Polyangium spumosum: one gene and its partner. The protein of the gene in region 1 interacts with the protein of each later gene in a pairwise test. Links are inferred from orthologs where the notes say so. Each region holds a gene or a part of one and is shown on either strand. Other genes may lie near its edges. The genes, in order: pheT and secD.

Region 1 (3,411 bases):
GCGTGACGTTCGGCACGAAGGCGCTCGCCACGCCGAGGAGCACGAGCCCTGCCCGAAGGTGTCTACCGGTGATCGCCATGTCCGCTCCGTCCCGTCCTTGTGAGGTCGAACAGGGGACCGGAGAGCGCTCGCGGCGATGCAAGAGGGACCCGGATCGACGGGGAGCGCTCGAAGGGCCCCGTAGCAAATTTCAGTCTTTTCCGGGTGAGCCGAGCCCGTCAATCGTTCGCGCCCGGGACCCTCGTTTGGTTAGCGCAAACGCTGCGTAGAAACACGGAATGGCCTCCGTGTTCGCAGAGATGTCGAAATTTCATGAATAGGCTGGACGGAGAACCGTGGCTCAGGCGCGGAGCGTGGCGCCGAATCGGGCGTGGACGGTCTCGAAGACGGCCTTGTTCCGCCGGTCGACCTCCTCGTCCGTGAGCGTGCGGGCCTTGTCGGGGTCGGTCGCGGCGCGTGGATCGCGGTAGACGACGTGGAAGGCGAGGGAGCGGTGGCCCGCGGGGATGCTGCCGCCGCGGAAGACGTCGAAGACCTCCACGGACTCGCAGAGCTCGCCGCCCGCCTCGCGGATGGCCGCCGCGACCGCGCCCGCCTCGACCTCGTCACGCACGGTCAGCGCGATGTCACGCGTCGCCGCGGGCAAGGTCGGGATCGGGCGGTACTGCGGCCGCGCAGCGCCCACCTCGGCGAGCGCGCGTAGATCGAGCTCGACGAGGACCGCGGGGCCGCCGAGGTCGAGCTTGTCGACGACGTCGGGGTGCAGGACGCCGAAGGCGCCGACGACGCGGCCCTTCACGAGGATGTTCCCCGCCGCGCGCGGGTGCAGGTACGGCGCGCGTGAGGCCTCGGGCTGGTGCGCGACGGTCGCTTCTTCATGGGTCACGCGCTCGACGATCTCGAGCGCGACGCCCTTCGCGTCGTACACGTCGACCTCGACCGGCTTCTGCAGCGGCGAGCGGCGGTAGCCGGCGAGGACCGCGGCGAACGAGGGGGCCTCGTCGGCGAGCGGCGCCTGCGCAGGATCGGCGAGGAAACGCGCGCCGACCGTGAAGAGCCGGGCGTCCTGGACGCCGTGCCTGCGGGCGCGCCGCACGGCCTCGAGCAGGCCCGGGAGCAACGAGGTGCGCATCACGGAGCGATCCTGCGTGAGCGGGTTCAAGAGGCGGAACGGCGCCGGCGGCAGGCCGAGCGCCTCGATCTCCTCGGGCGAGACGAAGCCGTAGGTGATCGCCTCGGACAAACCCACCGCGACGGCCGCGCCACGGACGCGGAGCGCGAGGTCGAAGGCGTGGCGCGGGGGCTGGGGCCGGAGCGCGGGGAGCACGGTCGGCACGGTGCCGAGGCCACGCACGCGCACGATCTCCTCGACGAGATCCGCCTCGCCGGCGATGTCGGGCCGATGTGACGGCGGGACGACGTCGGCGTACGCGGCCTCGCCCTCGCCGTGCGTCGCGCGGATCTCGAAGCCGAGCCGCGCGAGGATGTCGGTCGCCTCGGGGAGCGGGACCTCCACGCCGAGCAGCGCGTTCATGCGCGCCGCGCGCAGGCGCACGGGCTCGCGGGGCGGGATCTTCGAGCCGGCGAGGATCGGCTCGCGCGCCGCCGCGCCACCCGCGAGCTCCGTGAGCAGCGTCGTCGCGTAGGCGAGGGCGTCCTCGAGCGAGCCGTGATCGACGCCGCGTTCGAAGCGATGGCTCGACTCGGTGTGCATGCCGTGCCTGCGCGCGGTGCGCCGGACGCCACGCGGCGCGAAGTAGGCGCACTCGAGCAGCACGCGCGTGGTGCTCGAGTGGATCTCGCTGTCCGCGCCGCCCATGATGCCGGCGAGCGCGGTCGGCCCCTCGGCGTCCGCGATGACGAGGTCGTCGGCGTCGAGCTTGCGATCCTCGCCGTCGAGCGTCTTCAGGGGTTCACCCGGCGCGGCGCGGCGCACGATGATCTGGCCGCCGCGCACGTCGCTCAGATCGAACGCGTGCATCGGCTGTCCGTACTCGAGCAGCACGAGGTTCGTCACGTCGACGACGTTCGAGATCGAACGCACGCCGAGGCTCTCGAGCCGGTACCGCAACCACGTGGGCGAGGGGCCGATCGTCACGTCGAGCACGAGGCCCGCGCCGTACCGCGGGCAACGCTCGGTGTCGTCGATCCGCACGGAGACATGGCGCGAGACGGCCTCGCCTTCGGCGAAACGCGCAGGGGCTCTCGGCGTGGGCCGCTTCCACGGCAGGTTGAAGAGCGCGGCGATCTCGCGGGCGAGGCCGATGTGGCCGAGCGCGTCGGGACGGTTGGGGGTCAAACCAAGGTGGAGGATGTAGTCGTGCACCTCGGGCATGGCCTCGCGCAGCGGCGTGCCGGGCGCGGCGAGGCCCTTCGGCAGGATCAGGATCCCCGCGTCCTCTTCCTTGCTCGCGACGGCGGAGAGGCCGAGCTCGCGCTCGGAGCAGAGCATGCCCTCGCTGACGACGCCGCCGATCTCGCGCGGCGTGAGCGTCATGTTCACGGCCGGCAGGTGGGCGCCGAGGGGCGCGAATGCGACGAGCCCGCCCGGCTCGGGCACGTTCGGCGCGCCGCAGACGATCTTCTGCTCCGCGCCGCCGCGGTTGATCGTGACGAGCTTGAGCTTCGCCCGCGACGGGTGCGGCTCGAAGGACAGCACCTCGGCCACGACGAGCGTCTTCGTGCCCTCGCCGAACTCGGTGATCGCCTCGACCTCGATGCCTGCGTGCGTCAAGCGCCGCCCGATCTCCTCGGGGGAAGCATCGAGGCCGGGGACGAGCTCGCGAATCCAGCGGTAAGAGGCTTTCATGACCCCTGCGGCCTAAAACGCATCCCCCCGAGATTCAAGCGTTCTCGCGCGACAAAAGCCGAAGGCCCCGTTCCGGGTGGGAACGGGGCCTCCGTGTGTCCTCAGCCTAAAGGCGCCGGATCACTCGAGCTCGGGAGGCGCGCCGTGGCCGTGGCCGTCGTCCTCCCCGTGCTCGTCCTTCTTTTCGTCCTTCTTCTTGTCGTCGGACTTCTCGAACTTGGCGCGGTCCGCCGTCGCCCAGTCGCCCGACCAGGACGAGATCACGTAGACCGTGCCGTCCGCGCCCTCTTTCTGGGCGAAGCGGCTCGATCCCTTGCTCGTCTTGCCGACCTTGACCGTGATGTCGCCGGCGTTGTCCTTCAGCTTGATCTGGACCACGCCGCCGTTCGTCTCGGCCGCATCGAGCCCGGTGTCCGATTTCTCGTCACCGAAGTCCTCCGCGGTCAGGGACTTGTACGCGCGCAGCATGTCCTTGACCTTGGCCTCGTCGAACTTCTCCCACTTCGTCTCGGCCTTGCCGAGCTTGCCCTTGTCGCGCTTCGCGTACGAGCCGGACCACTTCCCGTCGTTCTGCGAGAAGCTGAACTGGCCGTTCGCGTTGG
Region 2 (3,238 bases), on another replicon or contig:
CCGTGATGCCCGTGAGCTGCGCCTTGATGGCCGCGAGATCGGGCTCCGTCTCGTAACGCATCGAGATCTTGTCGCCGCCGGGGCTGAACTTGATCTCGCTCGCGCGCGCGTTCGCGGGGCAACGCGCCTCGAAGTCCGGGCTCACCGCGCCGTCCTCGGGCAGGACGCAGGCCTTCTGCCGGATCGCCTCCTTCTGCTCGTCGCTGAGAGCGCTGACCTCCTGCACGCGGATGAGGAAGCGGTGCGCGTTCTCGGCCCCGCTGTCCTTCACGCGGATGACGTCGGGCGCGTTGAAGCCGAGCGACTCGACGGCGCTGCGGATCTCGCCGGCGTCCGTCGGCTGAAGGAAGGCGACCTCGAGCTCCGTGCCGCCCTTGAAGTCCGTGCCGAGCTGGGGACCAGGCTTGAAGAAGGCGATGATCGACACGAGCAACAGCGCCGCGCTGATCCCGAGGGCAATCCAGCGCTTGCCCATGAAGTCGAACTGTCGCCCAGGCTTGATGAATTCCATGTGCAGCGCCTCAGCCGAGGTGGAGCTTCTTGACCTTGCGAGCCCGCACCGCCCAGTCGAACATCAGGCGGGTGCAGACGACGCCGGTGAACAGGCTGACCGCGATGCCCACGATGAGCGTGATCGCGAAGCCCTTGATGGGACCCGAACCGTACTGCGCCAGGATGAGGCCCGAGATCAGCGTGGTCACGTGCCCGTCGAGGATGGCGCTGAAGGCCTTGTCGTAGCCGATGTCCACCGCCGCCCGCGGGCTCTTGCCGGCGTGCAGCTCCTCGCGGATGCGCTCGTTGATGAGCACGTTCGCGTCGACGGAGATGCCGATCGTCAGCGCGAGGCCCGCGATCCCCGGCAGCGTCATCGACGCGCCGAACATCGCGAGGATCGCCACCTGGAGCACCAGGTTGAAGAGGACGGCGATGTTCGCGATCATGCCGGCGCGGTTGTAGTAGCCGACCATGAGCAGGAGCACGAGGCCCGCGCCCGCCGCGGCGCCCTTCATGCCCTCCACGATCGCGTCCTGACCGAGCGAGGCGCCGATCCGCTGCTCGTTCGAGGGCGAGATCGGCGCGGGCAGCGCGCCCGAACGCAGCACGAGCTCGAGCTTGCGCGCGTCGTCGATCTGCTGATCCGGGTTCGCCGAGCCCATCGTGATCGTCGCGACGCCGCCCGGGATCTTCGTCTGGATGACGGGCGCGCTCTCGACCTTCTGGTCGAGGATGATCGCGAAGCGGCGCTTCACGTTCTTCTCGGTGATGTCCTCGAAGCGATCGCCGCCGACGCTCGTCATCTTCATCTGCACGAGCCAGCCGCCGAGGCCACGATCACTCGGATCGGGCATCGCCTGCGCGTCGCTGATCATGTCGCCGGTGATCTCGGCCTTGCTGAAGAGGTAGTAGGTCCGCCAGCCGACGTCCTCGACCGTCTCCGTCTCCTCGTCGTACGCCTGGTACTTGCCGAAGCCGATCTCGTGATCGTCCGGCACCTGCAGCGTCGACGCCCACTCCTGCAGCCGCGCGAGCGCCTGGCGAAGGTCCTCGCCCTCCATGCGCTCGAGCACCGCGTAGTAGTTGACCTTCTGCTTGCCCGGGCCGACCGAGACCTGCTCCTGCTGGAAACGCAGGCCCTTCACTTCCTGGTTCTTCGGGTTCCGGACCTCGGCCTCGAAGAAGTTCACGTCGTCGTCGAGCAGCTTGAACTCGAGGCGCGCCGTCTGGCTGACGATGTCGCGGATCTCGGCGAACGTCTGGTCGTTGTCGCCGGGGACCTCGATGATGATGTCCTCGTCGCGCGTCGTGACGCCGGCCTCCTTGAGGCCCATGCTGTCGACGCGGCGGTTCACCGTCTCCTTCGCCTGCGTCACGGCCTTCGAGCGGATCTCCGTCTCGACGTCGCTCTTGATGCGCAGCGTGACGCGCTTGCGATCCGCGGAGAACTGCCGCTGCATCTCCGAGAACGGACGCATGAACTCGTCGGTGATCTTGTCCGCGTCCGCCGCGTCCTCGAAGTTGATGTAGAGCGTGCTCGCGTTGTCGCGCGACTTCTCGACGCGCACCTTGCCGACGAGCTTCTTCAGGTCCTCGACCGACGCCTGCTGCTCCGCCCCCACGATCCCGAAGGCCCGCGCGAGCGCCTGCCGCACCTCGTCGTAGTAACGGTCTCGCTTGTCCTTGATCGCCTCGTCGACGTCGACCGTGTAGACGAGCCGCAGGCCGCCCTTCAGGTCGAGGCCGCGCACGAGGCGGAAGTCGATGTTCGAGAGCAGCCACTCGCGCACGCCGCGGTTGCCCACGCGCGCGTCCTCTTCGATCTTCACGCTCTCCTCGGGGCCGAGCCCCGAGCGGTCGATGCGGCCGTACCGCTCGTCCGAGTACGTCGGGTAGATGGCGAGCCAAGAGCCGAGCGCGAGGAACAGGACGAACCCGGCCTTCGCGCGCCACGCGAGATCGATCGTGTTCAGCGCGCAGACGAGGGCCCACGGCACGCAGAGCCCGAAGAACGCGGTCGCCCAGAACACGTGGTAGTGCGCGGCGATCGCAGCGCAAAACGACGCGATCGCCGACATGAGGAAGACGCCGCGCTTCGACCTCTGCCACACGCCGAGCCCGAGGGACAGCGCGCCGAGGCCGGCGAATGCGTACTGGAGGATGTTGTAGATCATGGGAGGGTCGACTCGGGGGGGCGGTCGCGAGCCCTTCTTAGCCGAAGCGCGCGCGCTATGCTTTCTTTTCCTGCGCCTTGTCCTTCGCCTCGGCGGCGGGCTTCGGCTCGCCGTCGACGCCCTGGATGGCCGTCTTCAGCACCTGCACGTTCACGCCGGGCGCGATCTCCAGCTTGACCGTCCTGTCCCCGACCTCGATGAGCTTGCCGATGAGCCCCGCCTGGGTGACGACCTTGTCGCCCGGCTTCAAGGCCGCTTCGAGCTCCTTCTGTTTCTTCGACTGGCTCCGGGTCATCAGGAACACGAAGAGCAGCGGCAGCAGGAAGAAGAGGATGGTCATCCCGCCGAAGGGCTGCCCGCCGCCGCCACCACCTTCGGGCGCCGCGGGGGCACCCTGGGAAGGCTGGGCGGGCGCAGGCGGAGCGCCTTGGCCAGGGGAGACGGTGGTCGGCTGAGACAAAAACAGCATGGTCACGAGGCGGTAACCTCCACGGGGACGAAGCTCGGCTCCCCGAATGCGAGCCCCCGATACACTCGGAAAGCGGCCGTCCATACCCACGATCGAGGTT

The links.
Region 2: the proteins of pheT (region 1) and secD interact in binary tests that used the Escherichia coli proteins (3 or more experiments, as listed by UniProt). The link is inferred for Polyangium spumosum from one-to-one orthologs.

What each region holds. Positions count from the first base shown.
Region 1 is NZ_WJIE01000004.1:766,551-769,961, forward strand. What follows is about bases 76-3,174. They hold pheT (phenylalanine--tRNA ligase subunit beta), read right to left. Parts: upstream 2,810-3,174; coding sequence 341-2,809; downstream 76-340. Other genes in these bases: GF068_RS17000 (CapA family protein), read right to left, coding at 76-79; GF068_RS17010 (DUF4340 domain-containing protein), read right to left, coding at 2,930-3,174. Outside these bases: more of GF068_RS17000, read right to left, coding at 1-75; more of GF068_RS17010, read right to left, coding at 3,175-3,411.
Region 2 is NZ_WJIE01000001.1:977,742-980,979, forward strand. The notes cover bases 96-3,021. They hold secD (protein translocase subunit SecD), read right to left. Parts: upstream 2,670-3,021; coding sequence 522-2,669; downstream 96-521. Other genes in these bases: secF (protein translocase subunit SecF), read right to left, coding at 96-511; yajC (preprotein translocase subunit YajC), read right to left, coding at 2,725-3,021. In the rest of the region: more of secF, read right to left, coding at 1-95; more of yajC, read right to left, coding at 3,022-3,138. UniProt on the Escherichia coli protein: Part of the Sec protein translocase complex. Interacts with the SecYEG preprotein conducting channel. SecDF uses the proton motive force (PMF) to complete protein translocation after the ATP-dependent function of SecA.